3 regions of the Dyella humi genome follow, and region 2 is predicted to be linked to each of the others. Evidence: predicted binding sites of a transcription regulator. Region 2 holds the regulator's gene; each other region holds the start of a gene.
The links. The regulator sigma-54, encoded in region 2, starts transcription at its own class of promoters, with help from an activator protein. The targets are predictions, from matches to a motif close to TGGCACGNGCNTTGC.
Positions count from the first base shown of each region.

Region 1 (9,799 bases), 740 kb from region 2:
GCGGCGGCCGGCGGCGGTCTTGTATCGCACGGCATAACGGCCATTGGATTGGCCGTACTGGCCGCGAAAAATCGGTACGTCCTCGGCAAACACCGTAGTGGCATCCGGCAGGTTGATCGGGATCACGTCGCCGATGCGCAGGCCAAGGAATTCGCCGATGCTGATCCTGGTTTCCAGAAGCATCGAACTCAGTTCCACTTCCGCATCCATCACTTCGTCGTGCAGACAATGGATCCAGCGCTCGTCGCGCTCGCCCATGCGGTCGCTCTGCACGCCGGCGTCGAGCATGGTGCGGATCGGCTCCACCATCGCGTAAGGCAAGGTGAGGTGTACTTCGCCGCCACCGCCGTCCAGCTCCACGTGGAAGCGCGACACCACCACGGTTTCGGTGGGGCTGACGATGTTGGCGAACTGCGGATTGATTTCCGAATTGAGGAATTCGAATTGCACCTGCATCGCCGGCGCCCAGGCCTCGACCATCGAAATGAACACTTCGTTGAGCAGGATCTGGATCACGCGATTTTCGGTCGGCGTGAAGTCGCGGCCTTCGATGCGCGCGTGATAGCGCCCGTCGCCGCCGAAGAAATTGTCGATCACGGTGAACACCAGCCGCGGTTCCATCACCGCCAGTGCGGTGCCGCGCAACGGCTTCACCCTGATCAAATTGAGGTTGCTAGGCACGTTGAGGCCGTGCACGTACTCGCTGAACTTCTGCATCTTCACGCCCAGTACCGACACTTCGCAGGTCTTGCGCAGCACGCCGAACAGCTGAGTGCGGAAGAAGCGCGCGAAGCGGTCGTTGATCATTTCCAGCGTCGGCAGGCGACCGCGCACGATGCGGTCTTGCTGGGTGAAGTCGAAATCCAACACCGTGCCCGGCGGCGGCGGCACATCACTCTCGGTTTCGATCTTGCCGTCGTCGACGCCGTTGAGCAGGGCGTCGATTTCTTCTTGAGAAAGCAGGTCGCTCATCGGCTTATATCCCGTTACTGCATCACGAAGCTGGTGAAATACAGGGCATCGACATCCGGCTTGCCGGTTCTGTCAGCCACGATCTTGCGCACGGCCTCCAGCGCCTCGGCCTGCAGCTTTTTCTTGCCGGCGATGTCGCTCAAGCCCGCATAGGTCTGACTGCTGAACAGCATCACCAGCGCGTTGCGAATCACCGGATCGCTTTCCTTCATCGCTTGCACGGCCGACGCATCGTGCGTCATCACCGTCACACCCACCTGCAGGTAGCGCGTGGAATCCTGATCCTGAAAATTCACCACGAAAGCGGGATCCAGCGGCAGAAACAGTTCCGGTGTCTTTGGCGCCAGCGCCGCGGCAGCGGGCTGCGTACCGTGCGCGCGGCTGTACAGATAAGCACCCGCGCCAAGCAGCCCGAGCACGGCGATACCGACAAACATCACCGTGCTGCCGCCTTTCTTCTTGGCAGCGGTGACAGGGACTTCTCCTTCGAGACTTTCGGCGTTAGCCATGAACAACCCCAAGTTCCATGAAAGGCATGACGCCGCGCCTGGTGTATGGCGGCGTTATCTAAAGAGGTTTTAGCAAGCGGCGTGCCATGGTTTGAAAGCGCATAGCAGCGCGGTTTGCGCGATTCGTGAAGACGCTGGGCGGCGTTTTATTGACGCGCGTCGGGATGTGGGCGCGATGGGCGGCGTGGCAATTCCGTCGTGCGCAGACAAATACAGAAACCAACATGGCCGTCATTCCCGCGAAGGCGGGAATGACGGCCATGAAGAATACGAAGCAGAAGCATCAAGCAAACGCGTCGACTAGCCCCACGGCAACACGCGTTGCAACGGCAACCGGCGTATCGGCGACGTCATCGCCGGTGTTACCGGACGCCTGACCTTGCTGCCCCTGCTGCGCCCCGAACTGCTGCTGTGCATGCTGCCCCACCGTGGCGTGGCCGAGCGAAAGCCCCTGTCCGCCCAGCATCTGGTTGAGCTGATCCAAGCCTTGCTGCACGGCTGCGGTAGTGGCGGGATGCTGTGTCATGAAGCTTACGTCTACGCGACCATGCTCAACGCTCACTTTCACGTCGAGCGGGCCCAAATCCTGCGGATTCAAGCGTATTTGCGCCTGCTTTACTTCCTGGCCGCTGAGCCAGGTGATCTGCTGGCCGAGTTCCTTGGCGAAGCCTGAGGAACCGACCGTCTCGTTCATTCCAAGGTTGTGCGTGGCGCCGGTCGTTGCGCTGACCGGAACCGTGGGCGCCGCGGTAAGGCTGCCCAGCGCGGCAAGATCCGGCGAAGCCTGCGAACCACTGTCGGTTACCGTCGATGCCGCCGACGGAACGCTTGCATGACTGATGGCGGCCAAACCAGCAGCGAATGCCTGGACGTTATCGCTGGTCGTTGGCGTTGATGCTCCACCATCCGCGGCAACCGAAGCACTGCTGCTAGCACTGGCGGACGCATTGTCGGCGTTCGCGCTGGCGAAGGCCGATGCTTTTTGCGACAAGGCACCGGCGGTGCCGTCAGCCGTCTGCACGCCGCTGCTGGTCGTGGCAGGCGCGGCCGTCATGGCGGCTGATAGCGGTATGGGAATCATAGTCGCAGCCAGCGCATTGGGCTGCGCGGCTGCGGGTTGTTTGTTGGCGGATTGCGTAACCGGCTTCGCTGGCGCCGCATGGGTTGCCGGCGTCGCGTCACCATGCGTATCGCTGGCGGCATGATCGATCAGGCCCAGCATCGTGCCGGCCAGCGTAGCGATGCCACCGGTGAGATCGATACCGATATCGCTGCTGTTCGTTGCGTCATTCTGCTTGGACGCATCGGCCTGGCCTGGTGTGGCCGTGTTGTTCGACGCATTGCCGGCCTGCGCAGCCGTGTTCTGGCTGCCGTTGCCGTCCTGGGCCGCGCTGCCGTTCTGCGCCTGGTCCGACGACGATTGCTGCTGCGCCGATTGCAGATGCGAGTTGAAGCTGGTGCCGCTGGGCTGCTGACTGCCCGATCGCGGTGCACTGGTCTGCTGCGTCGGCGGCGACGGAGTGATCGGCAGAGGGGGTAATGGCGTGGCGCTCATGCGCGGATGCTCGATGAAATGGCTGAAATGTGGAGCAAAAAGCGGGCCAGCTAGTTGCGGATACCGCGGCGATACTGCATCCGCTCGTCCACTTCCGCCTGCTCCAGTCGCTGTTCGCGCTGATCCTCTTGCTTGCGCAAGCGATCCACCACGGTATCGAGCGCGTTTTCGCGCGCATGCGCCTGCAGCCAGCGTTCGCGCGCGCCGTCGAGCTGTCGCTGCAGACGCTCGACCAGCTTGCCCTGCTGCACGATGGCCTGGTCGATGCGATCGACGAATTGTTGACGGTTGAGCAATGCGGTTACCGTCAGGCCACCGTCGCCGAGGCTGTACTCGCGCCGGTAGCGGTTCAATTCTTCGAGCTGCTGTTCGGCATGCGCAAGTTTCTGCTGATGATCGGCCAGGCGCTGCAAGGCATCTTTCTGGCGGCGTTGGGCCTGGTCCACGGCGGGCTGCAGTCGATCCGAACGCGATGGCATTGGCTTAGGTCTCCGCGACAAGTGAAGCCAACCGTTCCTGCGCGGTGCGCAGTTCGGCAGGCTCGTCGACTTCCTGCTGCAGGAATCGGACCAGGCTCGGGTGCATGGCGATGGCGTGGTCGACCTGCGCGTCGGAACCTTTCTGGTAGGCGCCGACCGCAATCAGATCCTGCCGTTGGCGATACGCCGAATAGATCTGGCGAAAGCGCTGCGCGGCGCGCATCTGTTCCTTCGCGACGACCGCCGGCATCACGCGGCTGATCGAAGCTTCGATGTCAATCGCGGGGTAGTGGCCGGCTTCGGCCAGATCGCGCGACAGCACGATATGGCCGTCCAGAATCGCACGCGCCGCATCGGCGATGGGATCGTGCCGGTGATCGTCGCCTTCGGTGAGCACGGTGTAGAACGCAGTGATGGAGCCACGCCCTTCCGCATCGTTGCCGGCGCGCTCAACCAAGGCGGGCAGCATGGCGAACACGGACGGCGGATAGCCCTTGGTCGCCGGTGGCTCGCCGATCGCCAGCGCGATCTCGCGCTGTGCCTGGGCGTAGCGCGTCAGCGAATCCATCAGCAGCAGCACGCGCTGGCCGCGATCGCGAAACCACTCGGCAATCGCCGTGGCGTACTGCGCACCGCGTAGGCGCTTGAGTGGAGGCGCATCGGCCGGCGCGGCCACGATCACCGCGCGTTCGCGGCCTTCGTGGCCCAGCGTCTGTTCCACGAATTCCTTCACCTCGCGGCCGCGCTCGCCGATCAATCCGACGACGACGACGTCGGCGTCGGTGTAGCGGGTCATCATGCCGAGCAAGGTGGATTTGCCTACGCCGGAACCCGCGAATAAACCGATACGCTGGCCGCGACCGACCGTCAGCAACGCGTTGATCGCGCAGACGCCGGTGTCGAGCGGTGTATCGATCGGTTTGCGTGCCATCGGATTGATCGGCTCGCGCTTGAGCGCCGCGTGGCTCTCTGCATGCAGCGGGCCTTCACCGTCCAACGGCACGCCGTCGGCACCAATCACGCGGCCGAGCAGGGTTTCGCCCACCGGCAATCCCCCCGCGCGCAAGCACGGACGCACGCGTGCATTCGGCAACACGCCATGCATTTCGGTTACCGGCATCAGCAGTAGGCGTTCGTCGGCGAAGCCCACCACTTCCGTATCCAATTGGACGCCGTCGGCGGCGTCGACCAGACAGCGCGCGCCCAGCGGCGCTTCGCAGCCTTCAGCTTCCAGCGTCAAGCCGACCACGCGGCGCAGGCGCCCTTCCACGGTCAGCAGTTGTGCAGAGCGCGCGTGCTGCGCGCGCAGTGCGAGCTGCCGGCGCCAGCGTTGGTGTTTGCCTGGCGCGGTGTCGTTCATGCGGAAACCTCGTCCTCGCCGTCATCCAGATCGTCGCCGATAACGGCATCGACCACCGCGGCCAGGCGTGTGCTGACGCGCGCATCCAGACGCGAGCGTTCGCTTTCCAGTACGCAATCGCCGCGTTGCAGCGCCGGATTGGCACCGAAACGCCAATGCGGTTCGGCGGCGGCAAGTTCGCGCAGCAGATCCAAGTCACTGGGATGTACCCATACGCGCAAATCGCGCGTGGCCGATGGCAAGGCCATGGCGGCTTCGCGCACGGCGCGATCAATCAGTGCCGGATCGAGTTGCAGTTCGCGCGTCACCACGCGCTGTGCAATCACGGTGGCGAGTTGGGCCAGTTCGCGTTCGACGGCGTCATCCAAGCCAGCAAGCGGACGCGCGGCGGCAGTGCAGATGGAATCCAGTCGCGCCAGACGTTCGTCCAGTTCTTTCTTCCCCGCGGCACGGCCTTCGGCCAGCCCCGCGGCATAACCTTCTTCGCGTGCCTGGCGTTCGATTTCTTCCAGTTCGTAGACCGTGGGACCGGGGGCTTGCGCGGGCTCGGTTGCGGGTTTTGCGCTGCCGACTGTGGGCGGCTCCCAGCGGTTGAAGACGGCGATGGTTTCGCGGGTGAGGACGTTGGGCATCAGGATGCCTCGCGCGCCGGCAACTCCCTCTCCCCTACGGGGAGAGGGTTGGGGTGAGGGGCCAATCTCGCGGGAAGCTCGCGTAACGCCTTGAAGCCTTCATTCGCGCGAAAGCGGGACTCCATCATCGCTTCTTGCTTCAGAGCAATATGGGTTCCCGCTTTCGCGGGAATGACGGCAAGGCAATAAAACACATTGGGCAAGGTTGCCCCCTCACCCCAACCCTCTCCCCGAAGGGGAGAGGGAGTGAATTCGCGGCGATGAGTAGCCATGATCCGCATCACACAAACTCATCCCCACTGGCCGAAAGACTGATCTGCCCCGCATCCGCCAGCTTGCGCGCGAGCTGCAGCACTTCCTTCTGCGCAGCGTCGACATCGCTGAGCTTGACCGGGCCCTTTACTTCCAGATCGTCGCGCAGCATGTCGGCGGCGCGTTTGGACATGTTGGCGAAGATTTTTTCGCGCACGACGGGTTCGGAGCCTTTCAGCGCAACGATCAGGCGCGCGGACGGTACTTCGCGCAACAGGGTTTGCATGCTGCGATCGTCGATGTCGGCCAGATCGTCGAACACGAACATCAGTTCTTCGATCTTGGTGCCGAGTCCGGCGTCATGCGTGCGAATCGCATTCATCAGTTCGGCTTCGCGCGTGGACTCCATCGCGTTGAGGATGTCGGCGGCCGCCTTCAATCCACCCACGGTGGCGGATTTGAGCTTGGTCGATGTGCCGGAGAACTGGCGTTCCATGATCTCGTCCAGTTCGTTCAGTGCCTGCGGCTGCACGCCGTCGAGATTGGCAATGCGCATCACCGCGTCGCTGCGTACGCGCTGCGGCAGATAACCGATCACTTCGGCGGCCTGATCCGGTTCCAGATGCGCGAGCACCAGCGCGATGATCTGCGGGTGCTCCATGCCGATCATCTCGGCGATCGCGCGGCTTTCCATCCACTTGAGCGATTCCAGGCCCTTGGTGGAGCGGCCCAGCAAGATGCGATCGATCAGGCTGCCGGCCTTGGTTTCGCCCAGCGCGCTCACCAGCACCTTGCGGATGTATTCCTCGGTGCCCACGCCGAGTGCGGTTTGGCGGCCGATATCGTCGTTCAAGCAGCCGAGCACGTGCTCGACCTGGTCGCGCGAAATGTTGCTGAGCGTGGCCATGGCGGTGCCCACCGCCTGCACGTCGCGCGCGCTCAGATGCTTGAGCACCTCGGCGGCATCTTGCTCGCCCAGGGTCAGCAACAGGATCGCAGCGCGCTGCGCGCCGTTGAGCGCGTTGTTGTGCTCAGCTGCCATCCTCACCCACCCAATTCATCACCACTTGCGCGACCTGCTTGGAATTCTCCTGCACCAGCTTGCGTGCGAGACCGATCTTCTGTTCGTATGCCATGTTCTGGATTTGTGGCGAAGTGATGCGCACCGGATCATCACGATCGCCGCGACCATCGTCTGCGATGCGCACGGACACAGTCGGCACTGGACCTGCCAGCACTGGCATCGGTTCGGGCCCGCGCAGCAAGCCCTTGAGCAAGGGGCGCAACAGGCCGAAGGCAATCAGTAGCGCGATGAGAATGCCCGCGCCCTGCTTGATCAGATCCAGCATGCCTGGACGCAGCCAGAATGGTTGCGCAACGGGCGTGACGTCGACCGGCGAATCAGAAGAAAACGCCTCGTTGATCACGGTGACGTTGTCGCCACGCTGCTGGTCGTAACCGACCACGTTCTTGGTGAGATCGGTGAGATGCTGCAATTCCTGCTCGGTGAGCGGAATGCTCTTGCCTTTGCCGTCCGTCGCGGGCTTGTTGTCCACCACCACCGCCACCGTCAGTCGCGTCAGCTTGCCGGCGGGATTGTTAACGTGACTGATGGTGCGACCGACTTCGTAATTGCGCGTGGCGGTGGACGACGTATCGGTGGGCGTCGCCTTGGCCGTGTTGCTGGCCGCTGCATTGGCCGCCGCTGGCGTGCCCGCATTGGGCTTGGCGGCAGTCGGTTGCGCCACGATGTTCGGCGGCTGGTTGCTGAGCGCACCGGCAATCTCGCCGGCGGCGCCATCATTTTTCTGTTCGCTGCTGGTCTGTTCGCTGCGCAGCACGGGCTTGTCGCCGTCGTAGCTCTCGCTGGCTTTTTCGGTCTGGCTGAAATCGAGCGATACATCCACTTGCGCACGCACGCGCCCCGCGCCGACCAGCGGCGTGAGCAGGGTTTCGATGCGCTGCGTGTAGCTGTTCTCCATGCGCGTGACCAGTCGCATGTGCGCATCGCCCACCGCACCCGGGCTGTCAGGATCAGAAACGGTGAGCAAGCTGCCCTGCTGATCCACGATGGAAACTTGCGAAGGATCCAGATCCGGCACGCTGGAGGACACCAGGTGCACAATCGCCTGCACCTGGCTGCCGTCGAGCTGGCGACCGGGATACAAGGTCAACAACACCGACGCGCTGGCCGCATGATTGTCGCGAATGAAGGCGGAAGGTTTCGGCAGCGCCAGATGCACGCGCGCCGCGCGCACGAATTGCAAACCGGCGATGGTGTTGCCCAGATCTGTTTCCAGCATTTCGCGGTAATGCGTGCTTTCGGCCAGATCGCTCATGCCGAACGGAGAATCGCTCTGCGGCATCGTCGCGCCGGCGGTACTGCCTTGCGGCAGGCCCTGGCTGGCGAGTTTGAGGCGCGTGTCGGCCAGTACGTCGGCCGGCACCGAAATGGATGCGCCATCAGCCCCGAGACGAAATGGCGTGTTGCTGGTTTGCAGGGCTTGCGTGACTGCGGCGGCATCCTTCGGATCCAGTCCCGCATACAACAAGGCGTAATTCGGTCCGCGCGACCACAGCACGATGCCCACGCCCAGCGCCACCGCCATGGCCACGCTCACCAGCAGCATCAGCAGGCGAGTGGTCGGATTGCGCAGGAGGATCTTGAGCTGGTCCTGGCGTGCGTTGGCGGTTGCTGGGATGTTGTCGGCCATGGGAGCGAATCAGTGAGTTCTTTTTTGCCGTCATTCCCGCGAAAGCGGGAATCCATTTTCAATCAGCCTGAGCGAAAGCACTCGAAATCGATGTGGCGTCCTTCGAACGCATAGTTGATGCAATGGATCCCCGCTTTCGCGGGGATGACGGCGCTACGGTTAAACCGGCATATTCATAATGGTGGTGTACGCATCGACCAGCTTGTTGCGCACTTCCACCAGACCACGAAACGCGAGATCGGCCTTCTGTCCCGCGATCGACGTCTTGACGATGTCGGCGCCGGGATCGCCGCGCTCAAACGCGCTGACCTGCTTCTCGGCTTCGTTCTGCTGCGCAGCCACCGAGCCGATGCTTTGCTTGAACAGCGTGCTGAAATCCACGCTCGGTCCGTTGGATGAAGCAGGCAGCGAAGCGCTCGGCATCGCACCGGAAGCTTGCGCACCAAGCGCGCGCATCTGCGAAAGCACACTGTTGACGTCAATCTGACTCATGTCGGTTTTCCAACGCTTGAGCGGTTACAAGGTGCTTCATGCAACGGCTGTGCCACTCTCTGGCGACGTATCGTTGCTGCGGCAGGCCGACTGCAGACCGTACTTGCGCAACTTTTCCACCAGCGTGGTGCGTTGCATGTGCAACAGCTTTGCCGCATGCGCCACGACGCCGTCGGTGATATCGAGCGCCTGGCGAATCAGTCCCACTTCGATGTCGGCCAGGTGATCCTTCAGATCTACGCCGCCTTCCGGCAACAGCACTTCGGCATCCAGATGACGGTTGTTCGCCGGCGCGGCCTTGCTCTGGCCGTCGAGCATGGCGCGCACCACGCCGCCGCCGGTTTCGTCGATCGGCTGCACGCCGCGATATTTTTCCGGCAGATCGTTGGCGCGCACTTCGCTGTTCGGATAGAGGATGGCGAGGCGCTCGACCAGGTTGGACAGCTCGCGCACATTGCCCGGCCAGCTGTGCTGACGCAGTGACTGCATGGCGCTGCCGCTGAAGCGCACGCTGTTCAAGCCGCGGCGCTGCAAGCGCTGGTTGAATTCGGCAATCAGTTCCGGCATGTCGTCCAGGTGATCGCGCAGCGACGGCATCTCCAGCGGGAACACGCTGAGCCGGTAATAAAGGTCTTCACGGAAACGGCCTTCGGCCGTGGCCACTTCAAGGTTGCGGTGCGTGGCGGCAATGATGCGCACATCGCAGCGCTGGGTGCGGTTGCTGCCGACGCGCTCGTACATGCGCTCCTGTAGCACACGCAACAGCTTCACCTGCATCGGCAGGCTCATGTCGCCGATTTCGTCGAGGAACAATGTGCCGCCCTCGGCCATTTC
Region 1 covers NZ_JADIKI010000023.1:1,082,496-1,092,294, forward strand. The annotation lists gene fliM (flagellar motor switch protein FliM) at 1-972, opposite strand, end outside; gene ISP18_RS16140 (flagellar basal body-associated FliL family protein) at 987-1,481, opposite strand; gene ISP18_RS16145 (flagellar hook-length control protein FliK) at 1,765-3,036, opposite strand; gene fliJ (flagellar export protein FliJ) at 3,087-3,515, opposite strand; gene fliI (flagellar protein export ATPase FliI) at 3,520-4,875, opposite strand; gene ISP18_RS16160 (FliH/SctL family protein) at 4,872-5,507, opposite strand; gene fliG (flagellar motor switch protein FliG) at 5,788-6,801, opposite strand; gene fliF (flagellar basal-body MS-ring/collar protein FliF) at 6,791-8,473, opposite strand; gene fliE (flagellar hook-basal body complex protein FliE) at 8,633-8,965, opposite strand; gene ISP18_RS16180 (sigma-54 dependent transcriptional regulator) at 9,002-9,799, opposite strand, start outside.
Region 1: the regulator sigma-54 is predicted to act here: its motif matches at 1,554-1,568, upstream of ISP18_RS16140 (flagellar basal body-associated FliL family protein).

Region 2 (9,799 bases):
ACCGGCAACGCCTACGTCCACCAGCAGAACAAGGGCGACGCACGCGGCGCCAAGCTCACCTACAACACGCAGACCAGTTACATGGTCGGCGAGAGCGGTAACGGCGCCCCCGTCGTCATGACCTTCCTGCCGAAGCAGAAACCGCTGCCACCGCCGAAGAAAGGCGCACCAGCCAACCCACCCGTGCCCGCCAAGCCGGTGGGCAATCCCGCGCCGAACTCGTCCAAGCCGGCATCGTCATCCAGCACCCGCGCACCGGCGTCCGCCAGCAGCGCCTCCAAGGAATAACCGTTACCCATGCTTTCCGCAGAAGGCCTGCAAAAGAGTTTCCGCGCGCGCCAAGTAGTGCGCGACTTCGCGTTCTCGATCCGCCAGGGCGAGGTAGTGGGTCTGCTCGGCCCCAACGGCGCCGGCAAAACCACCTGCTTCTACATGATCGTGGGACTGATCGAGGCCGATGCCGGCGCGATCAAGCTCGACAAGCAGGACATCACCGGCCTGCCCATGCACGCGCGCGCCAAGCTCGGCATCGGCTACCTGCCGCAGGAAGCCTCGGTGTTCCGCCGTCTGAGCGTGGCGGACAACATCATGGCCGTGCTGGAACTGCGCGAAGGGCTGGAGCCGCGCAAGCGCGACGGCGAACTGGAAAGCCTGCTGGACGAACTGAAAATCGCACACATCGCTGGACAGAAAGGCATCAGCCTGTCCGGTGGCGAACGGCGTCGTGTGGAAATCGCGCGCGCCCTCGCCGCGCAGCCGCGCTACATGTTGCTGGATGAACCGTTCGCCGGCGTCGACCCAATCTCGGTGGGCGAAATCCAGCGCATCGTGCGGCACTTGAAGGAACGCGGCATCGGCGTGCTGATCACCGATCACAACGTGCGCGAGACGCTGGGCATCTGCGACCGTGCCTACATCATGAATGAGGGCGAAGTACTTTCGCGCGGCACCCCGGCGCACATCCTCGCCGACGAGCGGGTGCGCGAGGTCTATCTGGGACGGGAATTCCGTCTGTAATACTCCAACTTTTTCGCCCGCACAAGCTTAATTTGCGCCGCTTCACATCCGCATTACCGCGCCGCAATTTCCGCCTCTGCAGCTATGGCCGGCGTTCCGTCGAAGGGTTAGGATGAGGCCGTCTTATCCCTTTTGGCAGGCATGAAACCAGGGCTTCAGTTTCGTCTCAATCAACAGCTGGCTCTCACGCCGCAGCTGCAACAGGCCATTCGCCTGTTGCAATTGTCGCAATTGGAGCTGGCTGCCGAGTTGCGTCAACTCGCCGAGAGCAATCCTCTGCTCGAGTTCGCCGAAGATGCCACGCAGGAGGAGCAGGACGAAACCGAAGCGGATGGTGAATTCGACCACGAATTCGAACCCTTGAACGGGGTCAGCAGCAGCTCCGCTTCCGGCAGCGACGCCAACGACGAAGCGCCGGAATGGACCGAGCCGGAAATGAGTTCCGACGAGCCGATCGATTTCTCCACCGTCAACGGTAACGGTAACGGCAGCAGTAGTTCGAGCAATCGCGACGAAGAAGGCATGGAGCCGCAAGGCGCCGCGCCGGAGTCATTGCAGGAACACCTGCTGTGGCAGCTCAACCTCACGCCGATGGATCCGCGTGCCAAGTTGATCGCCACGGTGCTGATCGACGCATTGAACACGGATGGTTACCTGGTCGAAGGTATTGATGCGGTACTCGCCGCACTGCCGCCGCACCTCAAAGCCACGCACGAAGAAGTGGAAACCGTGCGCCGCCAGCTGCAGCATTTCGATCCGGCTGGCGTGGCCAGCATCGATCTCCCGGACTGTCTGCGCGCGCAGCTCGAGCAGTTCGATCCGAGCACGCCGTATCGCGATCTTGCCTTGCGCATCGTCGAGCAAGAACTGGAACTGCTGGCGCGCAACGACATGGCCAAGCTCGCCCGTCGCTTGCACGCCACCGAAGAAGACACCACCGGCGCGGCCATTCTCATCCGCAGCCTGGATCCGCGCCCGGGCGCCGCCATGGACACCACGCCGGTGGAATACGTGGCGCCGGACGTATACGCGCGCAAGGATGGTACGCGCTGGCGCGTGCTCTTGAATCCCGACAGCCAGCCCAAGCTCAGCCTCAACCAGCACTACTGCAGCCTGATTGCACGGGCGCGCGGCGACGATGCCAGCTGGATGCGCGGCCAGCTGCAGGAAGCGCGTTGGCTGATTAAAAGTTTGGAGTCCCGTGCCGAAACACTGATGAAGGTCGCCGAAGCCATCGTGCGGCGGCAGAGCGCTTTCCTGGACTACGGTCCGGAAGCGATGCAGCCGTTGGTGCTGCGCGAAGTGGCCGAGGAGGTAGGTATGCATGAGTCGACGATTTCACGTGTAACTACCCGCAAATACATTCACACGCCGCGCGGCACGTACGAACTGAAGTATTTCTTCTCCAGCGGCGTTTCCACCGAAGACGGCGGCAGCGCGTCCGCCACCGCCATCCAGGCCATGCTGCGCAAGCTGGTCGACAACGAAGACCCGCGCAAGCCGCTCTCCGACCAGGCGCTTGCCGAGGAGTTGCACGGCAAGGGCATTCAGGTAGCGCGTCGCACGGTCGCGAAGTACCGGGAAATTCTGCGTATTCCCAGCTCCAGCGAGCGACAGCGCAATATCTGAACGCGTTGCTTCGGCGCTGCCGGGGAACTTGCGTTGCGATAGAACGATCCCACTTTCATACACAAGGTCTTGCTTCACGATGCAACGATCACGTCACTTTGATCTGCGCATCGACCAACGCCGCCAATGGCGGCAGCTCTTGAAGGAGGCGTACCATGCAATTCCAACTCAGTGGCCAACGGATCGAAGTAACTCCCGCTTTGCGCAGCCGCGCCGAAGCCAAACTTGACCGATTGACCCGCCTCGACGACCGCATCGTCAGCCTGAACGTGGTGCTCTCGGTGGACAAGCTTCAGCAGCGCGCCGAGGGAACGCTCAAGGTAGCGGGCAATACCATGCACGCCGAAGCCACCGAGAACGACATGTACGCCTCGATCGACAACCTGTTCGACAAGCTCGTCGACCAACTTCGCCGCCATCGCGACAAGCTGTGCGATAAGCATCAACGTGAAGTAAGGGAAATCCGTCAGTACGGTTAATAACACCGCCAAGTGTTCCCCCTCTCCCCTTAGGGGAGAGGGGCAGGGGTGAGGGGCCACGGCTTGCCCCGGACCTCAATAGAACCCCCACTCCGATGTACTCCCACGCAAGATTGCCCCCTCACCCTTCCCTCTCCCTGGAGGGGAGCGGGAATAAGCAGCGAACCTCTCACGAGGGAGAGAGGGCCGCAAAGCTGGCACAATGTCCCTTGCCGCCGCCCCGCCCCAGGCAGCCACGCGGCGCAAAGGGAACCTCTTGGACCGCCTTACCGCAAGACAACTCTTCGATGACATCCACGAGCGCATGGCTTTGCGCTGGGTGGCCGGCATGCGCGGCGAAACGCGCGTGCTCGACTACGGCTCCACGCCAGCGCGCCGCCCGTCTCTCGTGGGTTATCTCAACGTCATCTATCCGAACAAGATCCAGATCGTCGGCACCGAGGAGCTGAGCTACCTCGACAGCCTCGATTCCCGCCAGCGCTGGGAAGTGATCCACAAGGCCGCCGCCACGCATCCGGTGGCCTTCATCGTCACCAAGGATCAAGCGATTCCTTCCGACCTGCGCGAAGTGGCCGAGGAAACCGACACCCCGCTGTGGATCAGCGCCAAACGCGGCCACGAGCTGCTCACCTGGATGCAATATCACCTCGCGCGCACCATGGCGCCGCGCCTCACTCTGCACGGCGTGTTGCTGGAGGTGTTCTCCATCGGCGTGCTGATCACCGGCGAGGCCGGTTCCGGCAAAAGCGAGCTGGCGCTGGAGTTGATCAGCCGCGGCCATCGCCTGGTGGCCGATGACGCCCCGGAATTCACCCTGATCGCGCCGGACGTGATCGACGGCGCCTGCCCCGAACTACTGCAGGACCTTTTGGAAGTGCGCGGCCTGGGCGTGCTCAACGTGCGCGAGATGTTCGGCCACACCTCGGTGAAAACCTCCAAGTACCTGCGCTTGCTGATCCATCTCAAGCCCTTGCGCGACGGCGAGAACGTCGATGCGCTGACGCGCCTCACCGGCGACGTGGGTCACCGTGAAATCTTCGATGTGCAGGTGCCGATGATCACCCTGCCCGTCGCGCCCGGCCGCAACCTGGCGGTACTGGTGGAAGCGGCGGTGCGCAGCCATATGTTGAAGAGCAAGGGCATCGATCCGGCGCAGAGCTTCATGGACCGTCAAGCCCACCAGATGCGCCGACTGCCGCCATGGTAATCGCATGACTCAATACGAAGGACTGATCAACAACGACGACCCGAACGCCATCCACCTGGTGGTGCTCACGGGCATGTCCGGCGGCGGCAAGACCGTCGCCCTGCGCGCGCTGGAAGACCTGGATTTCTACTGCGTCGACAATCTGCCCAGCGTGTTGCTGCCGGAACTGGTGGAAGCGGCCACGCGCGGCGACAGCCGTCGTCGTCGCATCGCCGTCGGCGTGGACGTGCGCAGCCGCGCCGAAGATTTCCAGCATATGCCGCAGGTGCTGTCCACGCTGGCCGCCACCGTGCAGGTGCATCTGATCTTCCTCGACTGCAGCGATGCGGTGCTGACCAAGCGCTTCTCCGAAACGCGCCGCCGCCATCCGCTGGCCATTCGCGGCATGTCGCTGGCCGATGCGATTGCCGAGGAACGCCGCCTGCTGCGTCCACTGGTGGCCATCGCCGAACGCGTGATCGATTCCAGCGACTTGAACGTGCATCAGTTGCGTCGGCTGATTGCCACCGGTTACGCGCAGACCACCGCCGGGCTTACGCTGATGTTTCAGTCGTTCGCTTTCCGCCGCGGACTGCCGCTGGATTCGGATTTCGTGTTCGACGCGCGCTGCCTGCCCAACCCGCACTGGGAACCCACGCTGCGCCCGCTGTCCGGCAAGGACGCACCGGTGCGCGAGTTCCTCGAACAGCAGTCGATAGTGAGCGAATACTTCGCCGACACCACACGCTGGCTGGATGCGTGGCTGCCCCGTTTCGAGGCAGACGATCGCAGCTACGTCACCATTTCCATTGGCTGCACCGGCGGTCGTCACCGTTCGGTGTACCTGGTAGAGAAACTTGCCGCGCACTATCGCACCGCGCGCGAAGGCGTTCTCACATTCCATCGCGAACTCGAGTGATGCTTATGTCCTTAACTAACCCAACCGAAGCCGCCGTGTCATGACTGTCGGCGTGCTTCTGATGACCCACGAATCGGTCGGCCAGGCGCTGGTGAAAGCCGCACGTCACGTGCTGCCTAAGCTGCCGCTACGGGTCGCCACCGTGGAAGTGCCTGCACGGGCCGATCCGGATGTCATGCGCACGCTCACGGCCAAGCATGCGCGCGAACTGGATCAAGGCGAAGGCGTGCTGGTGTTGGCCGATCTCTATGGCGCCACGCCCTGCAACATCGGGCTGTCGTTGAGTGCGGTGGGTGTAAGGCTGCGCTGTGTTTCGGGATTGAACCTGCCCATGCTGCTGCGCGTACTCAACTACGCCGACAAGCCGCTGGACGAACTTGCAGAAATCGCGGCCAGCGGCGGTCGCGGAGGAATTTTCATAGACCATGCTTGAAAAAGAAATTGTCGTCTCCAACAAACTGGGCTTGCATGCCCGCGCATCGGCAAAGCTGGTGCAGCTCGTGCAAAGTTTCAAATCCACCGTATGGTTGATCAGCAAAGGTCGTGAAGTGAATGCGCAAAGCATCATGGGCGTGATGATGTTAGCCGCTGGCATCGGCACCCCGCTGACCATTCGTGCGGATGGGCCGGATGAAGACACGGCGCTCAGCGCGGTGATCGATCTGTTCGAACGAAAATTCGACGAGGGGGCATGATGAAACAGGGAACGGGGAACAGGGAACGAGGAACGTCACGTTTGCGGCGTGACTCGTCCTTGCGCGCTGCTCACGTCCCCCGTTCCCCGTTCCTCGTTCCCCGCACCTCCGCAAGGAGGTGCCCGTGAGGCAAATCCTCGCCGGCACCATGGCCTCGCGCGGCATGACATTGGGTCGCGCCCGTCTCGTGCAGCCCAGCCGCTACCTGGTCGACACCCGCCCGCTGAGCGAGGAAGAAATTCCCTCCGAACTCGAACGCCTGCACATCGCGCTCGACACCGCGCGGCAGGAGCTGCACGAACTGCGCGGCAAGCTGCACGGTGCGCTGGCGCGCGAGGTCAACGAGTTCATCGACGCGCACAGTCTTTTATTGGACGATGCCGAACTGCTGCGCGGCCTGGACGAGATGATCACCATCGGCCGCTACCGCGCAGGGGCCGCGCTGAAAAAGCAGCGCGACCGTCTCGCCGGTGTCTTCGCGGCCATGGACGATCCGTATCTGCGTAGCCGCATGGAAGACGTGGACCAGGTGATCGGCCGCGTCATCTCTGCCCTGCAACGCCAAACCAGCGCGGAAGAACGCAAGCTCGCCGCGCGTGTCGGCGAAATCCTGGTGGCCGATACCATCGCGCCAGCCGACATGGCGCATCTGGCCGGCAACGGTTTGCTTGGCGTAATCACCAGTTCCGGCAGTCCGTATTCGCACAGCGCGATTCTCGCGCGCAGCCTCAACCTGCCGATGCTGGTGGGCACGCGCGATGCGCTCTCCACCATCCACGACGACGACCTGATTCTGCTCGACACCGAACGTGGCGAAGCGGTGGTGCACCCTACCGCGCAGGATCTTGCCCGCTACCGCGCATGGCAGCGCGAAGCCGTACAGGAAGGCCGCCGTCTGGCCAGCTTGGCGAACGCGCCCACGCGCACGCGCGACGGCGCGGACGTGCGCCTGCTGGCCAACGCCGAATCGCCCAGTGATGTCGCTATGGCCCGCGCGCGCGGTGCGGACGGTATCGGCCTGTACCGCACGGAATTCCTGTTCCTGAGCCACAAAGGCTTGCCGTCGGAAGACGAACAGTTCATCGCTTATCGCGACGCGGTACTGGGCATGGGCGGTGCGCCGGTGACGATCCGCACGCTCGATCTCGGCGCCGATAAAGCCGATGCCGCGGGCCTGGTGATCCGAGGCGAAGAAAATCCTGCGCTCGGCGTGCGTGGCGTGCGATTGTCGCTGCGCCATCCGGCGGTATTCACCACGCAGATCCGCGCCATCTTGCGTGCTGCCTGCTACGGTCCGGTGCGCGTGCTGGTGCCGATGGTCACCCAGCCGGATGAACTGATCGCTGTGCGCACGCTGTTCAAGCTGGCGCGACAGGAACTCAAGCGCGAGAACATCGACCTGCCGGAAAAACTGGCACTGGGCGCGATGATCGAAGTGCCCGCCGCGGCGATCAACGTGCGCGCCCTGCTCGAGCACTCCGACTTCCTCGCCATCGGCACGAATGACCTGGCGCAATACGTGCTCGCTGCCGATCGCGGCAACGATGCGCTTGAAAACATCTACAACCCGCTGCAGCCCGCGTTGCTGCGCTTGATCTCGCATGTGATCTCGTCAGGCCGACGTGCCGGCAAGCCGGTGAGCTTGTGTGGCGAAATTGGTGGCGACGAGAACTTCACCGCACTGCTGCTCGCCCTGGGCCTGTGCGAATTCAGCATGCATCCCAGCCGCATCCTGCACGTGCGCGATCGCCTAGCCACGCTCAATTACGCAAAGTTGCGCAGCTTTGCACCACGCCTTATTCGCGCGTGCACGCATGAAGAAGCCGAAGCATTGCTCGCTTCCGTCACCTGCAACATGTCGATATAGCGTTCAACGTAGCGAGAGACGGCCCCCTCCCCTGCTTGCAGGGGAGGGCTGGGGTGGGGTGAACACTTGCCTCAAACTTTCCCGCAAGTGTTCACCCCCTCCTGCCCTCCCCCTGCAAGCAGGGGGAGGAACCACTTAGGAAACTGCACGCAAGTCATCATCATTGCGAAAAATACTTCTTGCGATCAAAGCAGTGCTACATCTTCGGAGCATTTCCCGAACAACAATGGGCGAAATCGGGGCGACAAGCATTTCGACCAATCACCTGCCTCCTGCCGGGCGCACTTCAAAAAAAAACCGACACCCGAAGGTGCCGGTCAAGGTCGCATTTGCGACTGTCGTTGTTATTACCTATTACCAACCCACCGCCAAGCCTGCACCCACAGACACGTCACCAGCCGAGGCCGAGCCACCGAACGAGAGGTTCATGTTCGGCCTGATCTGGCGGGAGTAGCCCACCGCGAGCGCGGACTGCCCGTTCTGCGCGCCGATACCCACGCCCATACGATTCTTGGTGTCCAGACCGTTGGCACTGAACGCCATCTGGCCGTAAGCGGCGCTCATCGCGCCCATGCGGTCGATGCGCTTGTCCACTTGCTGGAACTTCTGGTTGGCCCAGTCCTGCACGCCGTTGACGGCATCCTGCACCTGGCCCCAGTTGGCCGCATCGGTGCGCTGCGTGCCGGCAGCCACGTTGGTGATCTGGCGTTCGTTGCCCGGCGAGCCGACCGAGACGGTGTTGTCACGATCCGCCACCGAACCCGCACCCAGTGCAACGGAGTTGTTGCCTGTCGCGCTGGAGTTGGAGCCCAACGCGGTGCTGTTGGTGCCCGTGGCCGAAGCGCTTTCGCCCACTGCCGTGCTGCCACTGCCGGAGGCCACCGAGTTGGCACCATTGGCCGTGCTGTTGTTGCCCGAAGCGATCGAGCCCGCGCCGGTGGCCGTGCTGTTGCTGCCCGTCGCTTGCGAGCCTGCGCCCGTCGCGGTGCTGCTGTCGCCCGACGCTACCGCGCCGCTGCCAACCGCCGTGCTGCTGTTGCCCGACGCAATGGCGCCGTCGCCGACCTGTGTGCTGTCGCTGCCCGTGCCCGGAGAGACACCACCGCCGCCGCCGATCGTGCCATCAGCAATGCCTTGTTCGATCGTGGTCACACGACCATCCAGGGAGGCGAACTGGCCGTTGAGCAGGCTGAACTGGTTCTGGAGGTTCTGCTGCATGTCGAACAGCTGGCCGCCGTTCACCGCCTGCATGCTGCCCGATGCAATCAGGCCGGGTGCGAGGTTGTTGATGGTCGTACCGTTGGTGCCACCTAGTGTGGCGGTGGCCAGCGTCAAGTCGTCATAGTGGAGCGCGCCCAGCAGTTGGCCTTCCGGATCCACGCCAAGGGCTTTGAGCTGCGCAATGGTCACAGCATCGGTGTCGTTCACACCGTTAGCTACGCCAGTCAGCACACGTGCGCCAGAAGTGCCGGTGAAGTCCACCGTGCTGCCACCTATGCCACTAGCAACAGTGATGTTACCGGTAGTGGCGTTCTGCTGCACCAGGCCGACGGTGCCGTCGCTGAGCTGCTGCTGCAGGTTGGTGATGCTGCCTTCGTTGGTCGTTACGCGGCCGTCGAGGTTGGTGACGTTGGTGTTCGTCGTCGTGAGGCTGCTGTCGAGCGCACCCAGCGCACCGCCGATGGTGGTCTGCGTGCCGCCATTGGCCAGCGTGTAGGTCGGGCCGGTGACGGCGCCCGTCGTCGTGTTGATCGATGCGCCGCCGCCCAGCGCGGTTACCACCGGCGAGAGCTGGCTGACGTTGACGGCATCGTTGGCCTGCGTACCGGCGCCCACGTTGACGATCTGGCGGGTGAAGGCTGAACCGGCGACATCGCTACCCACCGAGATCGTGTTGGCACGATCGGCCATCGAATTCGCACCCAATGCCACTGCGGTAGCTGCTGATGCATTTGAATTCTGACCAATGGCAACAGCAGAGGCCCCCGTAACATTTATATTTCGCCC
Region 2 covers NZ_JADIKI010000023.1:346,407-356,205, forward strand. The annotation lists gene lptA (lipopolysaccharide transport periplasmic protein LptA) at 1-288, shown strand, start outside; gene lptB (LPS export ABC transporter ATP-binding protein) at 298-1,017, shown strand; gene ISP18_RS12845 (RNA polymerase factor sigma-54) at 1,159-2,646, shown strand; gene hpf (ribosome hibernation-promoting factor, HPF/YfiA family) at 2,802-3,125, shown strand; gene hprK (HPr(Ser) kinase/phosphatase) at 3,382-4,332, shown strand; gene rapZ (RNase adapter RapZ) at 4,337-5,230, shown strand; gene ISP18_RS12865 (PTS sugar transporter subunit IIA) at 5,271-5,663, shown strand; gene ISP18_RS12870 (HPr family phosphocarrier protein) at 5,656-5,925, shown strand; gene ptsP (phosphoenolpyruvate--protein phosphotransferase) at 6,050-7,792, shown strand; gene ISP18_RS12880 (ESPR-type extended signal peptide-containing protein) at 8,147-9,799, opposite strand, start outside.

Region 3 (9,799 bases), on a different contig from region 2:
GGGTGTGACCGCCACGGATCTGGTGCTCACTGTCACGCAGATGCTGCGCAAGCTCGGCGTGGTCGGTAAGTTCGTGGAATTCTTCGGCGAGGGGTTGAAGCATCTGCCACTAGCCGACCGCGCCACCATCGGCAACATGGCGCCGGAATACGGCGCGACCTGTGGCATCTTTCCGGTCGATCAGGAAGCGCTGAACTATCTGCACCTCTCCGGCCGCAGCGAAGATCAGATCGAACTAGTGAAAACGTACGCGCAGGCGCAAGGTCTGTGGCACGACGAAAACACGCCGCATCCGCAATTCTCCACCACACTGGAACTCAACCTCGCCGACGTGAAGCCATCAATGGCCGGCCCCAAGCGCCCGCAGGATCGCGTACTGCTGGAAGACGTCAAGAAGAGCTTCCATGACAGCCTCGGCGCGCTCATCGCCAACCGCAAGAACAGCGGCGAGGTGCGTGGCGAAGCACGCTTTGCCGGCGAAGGCGGCGGCACCGCCGTGGGTCATGACGCCAGCGCCTTGGCCCAGGGTCAGCACGTATCGATGAACGGCGAGAGTTTTCATCTGCAAGATGGCGCCGTGGTGATCGCCGCGATCACTTCGTGCACGAATACGTCCAATCCGGCCGTGATGCTCGGCGCCGGCCTGCTCGCCAAGAAAGCCGCGGCGAAAGGACTGAAAGCCAAGCCGTGGGTGAAGACCTCGCTCGCGCCCGGCTCGCTGGTGGTCACCGATTACCTGGAGAAAACCGGTCTGCTGAAAGAACTGGAGAAGGTCGGCTTCTACCTGGTCGGCTACGGCTGCACCACCTGCATCGGCAACTCCGGTCCTTTGCCACAGGAAATCAGCAAAGGCATTGGTGAAGGCGATCTGGCGGTGGCTTCGGTGCTCTCCGGCAATCGCAACTTCGAAGGCCGCGTGCATCCGGAAGTGAAAATGAACTACCTGGCCTCGCCGCCGCTGGTGGTGGCTTATGCACTTGCTGGTTCGCTGGGCGTGAATCTCGCCACGGATCCGCTCGGCACCGGTAGCGATGGCAAACCGGTGTATCTCAAAGACGTCTGGCCGAGTAACAAGGAAATCTCCGATGTGATCGCCGGCGCGGTCAGCCCGGACATGTTCAAGAAGAACTACGCTGACGTGTTCAAGGGCGACAGCCGCTGGAACAGCATCGCCTCGCCGGAAGGTGCCGTGTACAAATGGGCCGATTCCACCTACATCAAGAACCCGCCCTACTTCGAAGGTATGACGATGGCGACGGGCAAGATCGAGGACGTCCACGGCGCGCGCGTGCTGGGGCTGTTCGGCGACTCGATCACCACCGATCACATCTCGCCTGCCGGCTCGATCAAGAAGGACAGCCCGGCCGGTAGATTCCTTATCTCCAAGGGCGTGGAACCGAAGGATTTCAACTCCTATGGCTCCCGCCGTGGCAACGACGACGTGATGGTGCGCGGCACCTTCGCCAACATCCGCATCAAGAACATGATGCTGGATGGTGTGGAAGGCGGCTACACACTATACGTGCCGAGCGGCGAGCAGATGGCCATCTACGACGCCGCGATGAAATACAAAGCGGACAAGACGCCGCTGATCGTGATCGCCGGCAAGGAATACGGCACCGGCTCCTCGCGCGACTGGGCGGCCAAAGGCACGCTGCTGCTCGGCGTGAAAGCGGTGATCGCGGAGAGCTTCGAGCGTATCCATCGCTCCAACCTGGTCGGCATGGGCGTGCTGCCGCTGCAGTTCAAGGATGGCGAGAACGCGAAGTCGCTCGGCCTGACCGGCAAGGAGACGTTCGAGATCACCGGTCTGCAAGACGGCGAGGCGAAGGAAGCCAAAGTGGTTGCCAAGAGCGATAAGGGCGAGAAGACTTTTACCGTGAAGGTGCTGCTGCTCACGCCGAAGGAGCGGGAGTTCTTCCGTCATGGCGGCATCTTGCAGTACGTGTTGCGTCAGCTGGCCAGCAAGAAGGCCGCGTAACCACGTAAACTCTCATGGCCGTCATTCCCGCGGAAGCGGGAATCCATTTTGCTCCGATACAAAAAGCGAAGATGGATTCCCGCTTCCGCGGGAATGACGGCCGAGTGGTGACAGCGCAAGATTGCTAGCCTCCTCTCCCAGAAGGAAAGAGGAGGCTAGAGTTGTTGCGTCCACGTCGCGTTATAACAGCGCCAATCATGCCCTTCCCTGCGCCACGCGGTTTCCACCTTGTAGACACCCAGTTCCGAAGGAAACACTTTGCCGCCGCTGGTCAGCGTGACGGTGAAACTGGCTACATATCGCTCGCCGCGCGGCTGCACGTCCACTGGGCCAAGCACCGCATGCAAGGTTTCGCCACGAAATTTCGCCACCCGCAGCAGATTGGCGATGTCCTGTCGGCTCATCGCGCCGCTGTTGCCGTCGAAATCGTCACTAACCGGTTGAAGCACCGCGGCGGCATCAACCTGCTCGGTGGCCTGGGCAACCTTGTCGATCGCCTGCCGGATCAGCACCTCGTCCGGCGCGTGATGGCAACCGGCTGCCGCCAGTATCAGCAGGGCGAAAATCAGAAATCGGTACAGATATTTCATGGCCGGCTTTTCCCAAGAGAGCTCGCTGCAACGCGGCTTGCCGCTGTACGTCAGCGTATGCTCCAATGCTTCGCCCGCATGATGCCCGATGCGCGCTGCCGCCACCATTGGCACGTATTCATGGAGCCTGGAATCGAAACATGAGCAATCAGTGTCCGTGGCTGAGTCACTATCCGGATGGCGTACCTGCAGAGATCGACATCAACCAGTACGCGTCGGTGGTCGCCGTTCTGGAAGAAGCGTTTGAACGCTTTCGCGGGCGTGATGCCTTCTCCAGCTTCGGCAAGCGGCTGAACTACGAACAGATCGATACGCTGAGCCGGCAATTTGCCGCTTATCTCACCGGGGAACTGAAGCTTTCCAAAGGCGACCGCGTTGCGATCATGCTGCCGAACATTCTGCAGTATCCGATCGCGCTGTTCGGCGCGCTACGTGCCGGCATGGTGGTGGTCAACACCAACCCGATGTACACCGCGCGCGAGCTGAAACATCAGCTGGAAGATTCCGGCGCCGTGGCCATCGTGGTGCTCGACAACTTCGCGGCGACCTTGCAGCAGGTCGTGGCCGAAACCCACGTCAAGCACATCGTGACCACCGGCATCGGCGATCTGCTCGGCGCCAAGGGCATGGTGATCAACTTCGTGCTCAAGCACGTGAAGAAGATGGTGCCGCCTTATTCGCTGCCGCATGCGCTGCGCTTCAAGGATGCGTTGGAGGCCGGCGCGAAGCACGCGTTGCCGAAACCCTCCATCACGCATGACGACATCGCCTTCCTGCAATACACCGGTGGCACTACGGGCGTGGCCAAGGGTGCCATGCTTACCCACGGCAACATGGTGGCAAACATGATGCAGGCCGGCGCCTGGATCGGTGCGAACCTCAAGGAAGAACGCGAGATCGTCATCACGGCCCTGCCGCTGTATCACATCTTTTCGCTCACCGCGAACGGGCTGGTGTTTCTGCGTCTGGGTGGCCTGAACATCCTCATCACCAACCCGCGCGATATGCCTGCCTTCGTGAAGGAGCTGCGTAACTCGCATTTCTCAGTGATCACCGGCGTCAATACCTTGTTCAACGGGTTGCTCAACACGCCGGGCTTTGAAAGCGTGGATTTCTCAAACCTGCACCTGAGCCTGGGCGGCGGCATGGCCGTGCAGCGCGCGGTAGCCGAGCGCTGGAAAAAAGTTACGGGCTGCACATTGGCCGAAGCCTACGGCCTCACCGAAACCTCGCCGGCCGCCTGTATCAACCCACTGGATTTGAAGGAATACAACGGCTCGATTGGTCTGCCGATTTCCTCCACCGAGGTCGCCATCTGGTCGGAAGACAATCAACCCCTGCCGATCGGCGAAGTGGGCGAGCTGATGGTGCGCGGCCCGCAGGTGATGAAGGGTTACTGGAACCGCCCCGACGAAACCGCCAAGGTGCTTGCCGATGACGGCTGGTTGCACACCGGCGATATCGCAAAGATGGATGCGAACGGCTATGTGTACATCGTCGATCGCAAGAAGGACATGATCCTGGTATCCGGCTTCAACGTGTATCCGAATGAGATCGAGGACACCATCATGAAGCACCCGGGCGTGGCCGAAGTAGCCGCCATCGGCGTTCCGGACGAACACTCGGGCGAAGCGGTGAAGCTGTTTGTGGTGCGCAAAGATCCCAGCCTCACGGTGGAGCAGCTCAAGGAGTTCTGCCGCGAAAACTTCACCGGCTACAAGCGCCCGAAGACCATCGAATTCCGCGATGCGCTGCCCAAGAGCAACGTGGGAAAGATTCTGCGGCGCGAATTGCGCGACGAAAAGAAACAGCCCGCTGTCGCGGGCTGATAATGCATGCATCGCGCGCGCTCCTACACAGGAAGCGCGCGTAGTTATTTTGCCCTACTCGTCGTGCCACATCTCCAGGATGTCGGCATAGCCGCCCAGCAGATTCCACAGCGGTACCTGCTTGTCCTCGGGGATGTGTGTGTACGCAAACCCGATGTGCCGCTCTGACACGCGCGCCACCTTCGCCTCCAGATGGATGTGCAGGTCGTCGCCGAAGATCATGTCCAGCACCCAGCTCTCGCCGGCCTGACCGCGCCAGTCGAGCGGACGGCGCACCAAGGCGCCCGTCGCTGAAATATCGATCAGGTCGGTCGGATGCGATTCATTGCCGTGGCTCATCAACACCGTGGTCTTGATGCGCATGCGCGCGGGGCGCAGATGCTCCTTGCCGGAACCATCCATGGCATCGTCACCTTTTGTATTCATGCTTTAGCTCCCTAACCCGCTTTACGTCGTCGACGCGACGCCCAGATCCGACCTCCGTGGCGATTGAACCATTGGACTTGGACAACGGTTCCATCACTCGTCAGCACCAGCGTATTCCTGCCGGCGTCCCCCGGATGTGCGCGTATGATGAAGCAAGGCACATGCCACTGCTACAACTACGTTTCAGCGCAGGATGCTGCTCGTTTCCAGGGCTCAGCCTGCTTGCTGGCGACGCAATGGGTCACATGCTGCCGCTGCTTGAACAGCAGCAACCAAGGCCAGCTTGTTGAATGAATCCGCGCCCGCTGCAGTCCAGGGTTTCTTGACAACCCGCTACCGCAGCTGAAGCACTCGCTGGACATGCCACAGCAGTGCCGCTAATCTGTAACCCGCGCGTGGAGCCATGCATGGATGGTCGCCGGGAGCCCCGGCGGGAATGGCCTTCACCCGATGTACTCAGCCGACCTTTTACGAATCGCGGGCGACGCCAGCGGCGTCACGCCGGTTCTTGCCTGATCGTATCTTTACCGACCCGGCGCCGACGACCGCCAGCCTGACACGAACCACGCCGTGTGGATTCATCAGGGCCAGCAATCGCGGGAAACCGTACGCTCGGCTGGGCATTGCGCAGATTGGCTTTTATGGGAATGGCCGCAAAAACCCGGGCCTTCCAGGCATGAACCCTTATGTTCCGCGTATCGGAAAAAGGGTTCTGAGTCGTCAACAGAACGAACGCCAGCCCGTCGGGCGGGCCAATGACATGCATTGATGAGCACTGAGCCAACCGAGTCTCAGCCTGTAGAAGCAACGCAAAATGCGTTCGCCGGGGTTCCGCAGCAGCAGGAAATGCCGCTGGCAGTCGTGCGCGGAGAACCGATCCTGCAGATGCCGCAGGATCTGTACATTCCACCGGATGCGCTGGAAGTTATCCTGGAGGCATTCGAAGGGCCGCTGGATTTGCTGCTGTATCTGATCCGGCGGCAGAACCTGGACATTCTCGATATTCCGATCGCCGAGATCACCCGGCAATACATGGAATACATCGAGATGATGCGCGATGTGATGCGCTTGGAGCTGGCCGCCGAATATCTGCTGATGGCGGCGATCCTGGCCGAAATCAAATCGCGGCTGCTGCTGCCGCGGCCCCCCTCGGAAGAAGGGGTGGAGGAAGATCCCCGTGCCGAACTAGTGCGCCGCCTGCAGGAGTACGAGCGTTTCAAGAAGGCGGCTGAGGACATCGATACTCTGCCCCGCCTGGAACGCGACACGGTGGTGGCGCAGGCCGACACGGGCGAGCGCAATGTGATCAAGCTGCCGCCGCCGCTGGACCTGAAGGAAATGCTGCTGGCCCTCAAGGACGTGATGCACCGGGCCGAATTGTTCGGGCATCACGCCATCAAGCGCGAGGCGCTGAGTGTGCGCCAGCGCATGGGCGAGTTGCTGAGCCGTCTCGAGGGCGACCAGTTCCATCGCTTCGAATCGTTGTTCGACCCCAGTGAAGGAAGACTGGGCGTGGTGGTCACCTTCCTGGCCATGCTGGAGCTGGCCAAGGAATTCTTGGTCAACATCGTGCAGGAAGAGCCGCTGGCGCCGATCTACGTGAAAGCGAACGCCGGTTCGGCCGCGGAAGAAGCCAGCGTCGCCGCCGGCGATGACGCATTCGATGAAGAACAGCATGCCGCCTCCGGCGGCGAATAACAGACAGCGGGAACAACACGCAACCGTCATGGACACCCGATCCTAAGGCTATGCAGATCGAGCAACTCAAACCGATTATCGAAGCCGCACTGCTGGCCGCCAGCCAGCCGTTGAGCGTGGCGCAGTTGGGCGAGCTGTTCGTGGAGGCAGACGAAGTCGACCGCGCACAGATCGCCATGGCGCTGGAGCAATTGGCCGAGGATTGTCAGGGCCGCGGTGTGGAGCTGAAGGAAGTCGCCTCCGGCTTCCGCTACCAAGTGCGCCAGGACATGCACCCCTGGGTCTCGCGCATGTGGACGGAAAAGCCCAGTCGCTACTCGCGCGCCCTCTTGGAAACGCTGGCGCTGATCGCTTACCGCCAGCCCATCACCCGCCCGGAAATCGAACAGATCCGCGGCGTGGTGGTTTCCTCCAACATCATCAAGACGATGGAGGAGCGCGAATGGATACGCGTCGTCGGCCACCGCGACGTGCCCGGCAAACCCGCCTTGTTCGGCACCACCCGCGGCTTCCTCGACTACTTCAACCTGAAATCGCTGGACGAGCTGCCACCGCTCTCCGAAATCCGCGACATGGAAGATCCACAACTGCGGCTGGACGACGAACCTTTCCCACCCAGGCCCGTGCGTAACTTGCCGATCGACCCGGATGCCGAAGAAACCGACGGCGAAACACCCGCCAATGAAGCACACGCTGAGCAAGAAGTGCACGCTGGCGAAGGGTCGATCGACGTCGAACACCACGAAGCGCCGAACGACGAAACATCGAACGAAGCATCCTTGGACGAAGCTGGGGAAAACCCGGAACCTTCGCTCCCCACCGAAGAAACTGCATCCCATCCCGACGAGCCTGACGATGAACTGAAGGCCGTCGCCGAAACCCATCCCGCCACTGCCGACGAGGCAGCGGCTTCCGCGGACGCCGATAACGGCACCGCCGAGCAAGACACCGAGGAGTACCGCGCATGAATGCGCCGCAAAAATCCGTATTGAGCCTCAAGCGCGCCGCGCCGACCGAGAACGCCCCCCAAATCGAAGAGCGCCTGCACAAAGTGCTCGCCAACGCAGGCCTCGGCTCGCGCCGCATGCTGGAGCAACGCATCCAGGCCGGTGAGGTCGAAGTCAACGGCAGCCCCGCCAACATCGGCGCCAGCGTGCGCGCAGGCGATCGCGTGGTGATCGATGGCAAGCAATTCGTTGTCGCCACTGACAGCCGCGACGATGCCGAAGTGCTGGTCTACCACAAGCCCGAAGGCGTGGTGACCACACGCGAAGATCCCGAAGGTCGCCCCACCGTATTCGAACAGCTGCCGCGACTGAAAGGCGCGCGCTGGGTCGCCGTGGGTCGCCTGGACATCAACACCACCGGCCTGCTGCTGCTCACCACCGATGGCGATCTCGCCAACGCGCTGATGCATCCGCGCAGCGGCCTGGAGCGCGAATACCTGTGTCGTGTGCATGGCGAAGTGCCCGACGAGATGATCGAAAAACTCAAGGCCGGCGTAGAACTGGAAGACGGCCCTGCCCGTTTCGACGAGATCGCCGTTATCAGCCGCGGCGGCAGCCACAGCTGGTTCCGCGTGGTGATCCGCGAAGGACGCAACCGCGAAGTGCGCCGACTGTGGGATTCGCAGGGCTTTCTGGTTAGCCGCCTGAAGCGCATCCGCTACGGCGGCATCGAACTGCCGCGTATGCTGCGCCGTGGCGATTGCGAAGCGCTTGGCGAAGAAGCCGTCAAGGAACTGCGCAAGAGCACCGGTCTGGGCGCACCGCAAGCTGTGCTCACGCTGAGCCCGGTGTTGCACCAGCGTCGCGCACCGCGCAACGTTGTGGAATACCGTCCCGAAAAAGGCGGCGCTGCTGGCTGGAGCGGCGGCTACCACGATGAAGCTCGCGAATTGCGCGCCTTCGACCGTATCCGCGAAGACCAACCCGCGCGCGGCAAGCAGCGCCGGCACGCGAATCCGAATCGCGAAGTGAACGGCAACGTGGCGACTCCGGAACGCCAGAAGAAAAATATCCACAAGAAGAAGCGCGTCGCCCCCGGCCAGGAATTGCCGCCGGCACGCACCTGGTTCGCTGGCGAGAACCGCGAAGGTGGGCGCACGCACGGCGGTGGCCAGGCGCCGGGCAATCGTCGCAGTGGTGGTGGCGGTGGTAGCACCAATCCGTATGGCGGCTTCAACGCCGGCGGCGGCGCAAACCGCAACAACAACCGCGGTAATAGTCGTCCTGGCGGCGGCAATAATCGCCCTGGTGGCAATCGACCTGGCGGCCGGCCGCAGCGCGGCAATCGCCCGCAGGGACAAGGCGGCGGTGGCGGCAATCGCGGCGGCAATCGCTGAATCACCGCGTGATCCGCATCTACCACAACAGCCGCTGCTCGAAATCGCGCAGCGCGCTTGCCTTGCTCGAACAGCACGGCAAACCGTTTGAAGTGATTCACTATCTCGAAACGCCACCTAGCGCCGCCGAATTGAAGGCGTTGCTATCGCAACTCGGCATCACCGCGCGGCAACTGTTGCGCACTGGCGAGGATGAGTATCGAGAGCTTGAACTTGGCGATTCGTCGCTGAGCGAAGCAATGCTGATTGCGGCGATGGTGAAACATCCGCGCCTGATCGAACGGCCTATCGTGATCGCCAATGACAACGCGGTAATTGGACGGCCGCCGGAGAAAGTGCTCGACATCCTGCAGTCGTAACGCGAACTCCAACATCTTCACGCCGCGTTGGAGCTCGCTTGCGCCTGCGCCAACTCCAACCTACGCCAAGCTATCCAATCGGCGGTTCCGACAACGGCAGCAGACGCGAATCTTCAAGCGCCGCCGTGCGATGCCCTATTCCGGCCAGATATGCTTCATGCGAAGCGAACGCCATGAACGAGGCGACGCTTTGTTGCCGTACCAGCATCACCATATCCCACCGCTCGTTCGGCGGACCGATCAGGAAATGATCGCCGCCTCCCAGAAACATCAACTCACCACCGCTTTCGCGCAAATAGGGCAAGGTGTGTTCGATATAGCGCTGGAAAGCTTCCGCGCCGCTGATCGCTTCGGCGGGCGCCAAATTTGGCGTGGCCGAATAGTCGGCCACAGTGCGAAAGCGCAACAAGTTGAGCATCACAATGCCGCCTTGCAGTTGCCTCGCCATAAACGCGCGCCCTGCTTCCCATGTAGGTTCCAGATAGTTCGTCACGGATGATGTCCTCTCATTCGCCGAACGCGAGCTCCATTGCGTAATCGCGTACGTCGCCCGGCCACTTGGTGATCAGCTC
Region 3 covers NZ_JADIKI010000021.1:354,964-364,762, forward strand. The annotation lists gene acnA (aconitate hydratase AcnA) at 1-1,981, shown strand, start outside; gene ISP18_RS02105 (hypothetical protein) at 2,137-2,571, opposite strand; gene ISP18_RS02110 (long-chain-fatty-acid--CoA ligase) at 2,712-4,400, shown strand; gene ISP18_RS02115 (PilZ domain-containing protein) at 4,455-4,826, opposite strand; gene ISP18_RS02120 (segregation and condensation protein A) at 5,595-6,524, shown strand; gene scpB (SMC-Scp complex subunit ScpB) at 6,575-7,492, shown strand; gene ISP18_RS02130 (pseudouridine synthase) at 7,489-8,868, shown strand; gene arsC (arsenate reductase (glutaredoxin)) at 8,877-9,227, shown strand; gene ISP18_RS02140 (DUF1330 domain-containing protein) at 9,298-9,720, opposite strand; gene ISP18_RS02145 (DUF2239 family protein) at 9,734-9,799, opposite strand, start outside.
Region 3: the regulator sigma-54 is predicted to act here: its motif matches at 4,979-4,993, upstream of ISP18_RS02115 (PilZ domain-containing protein).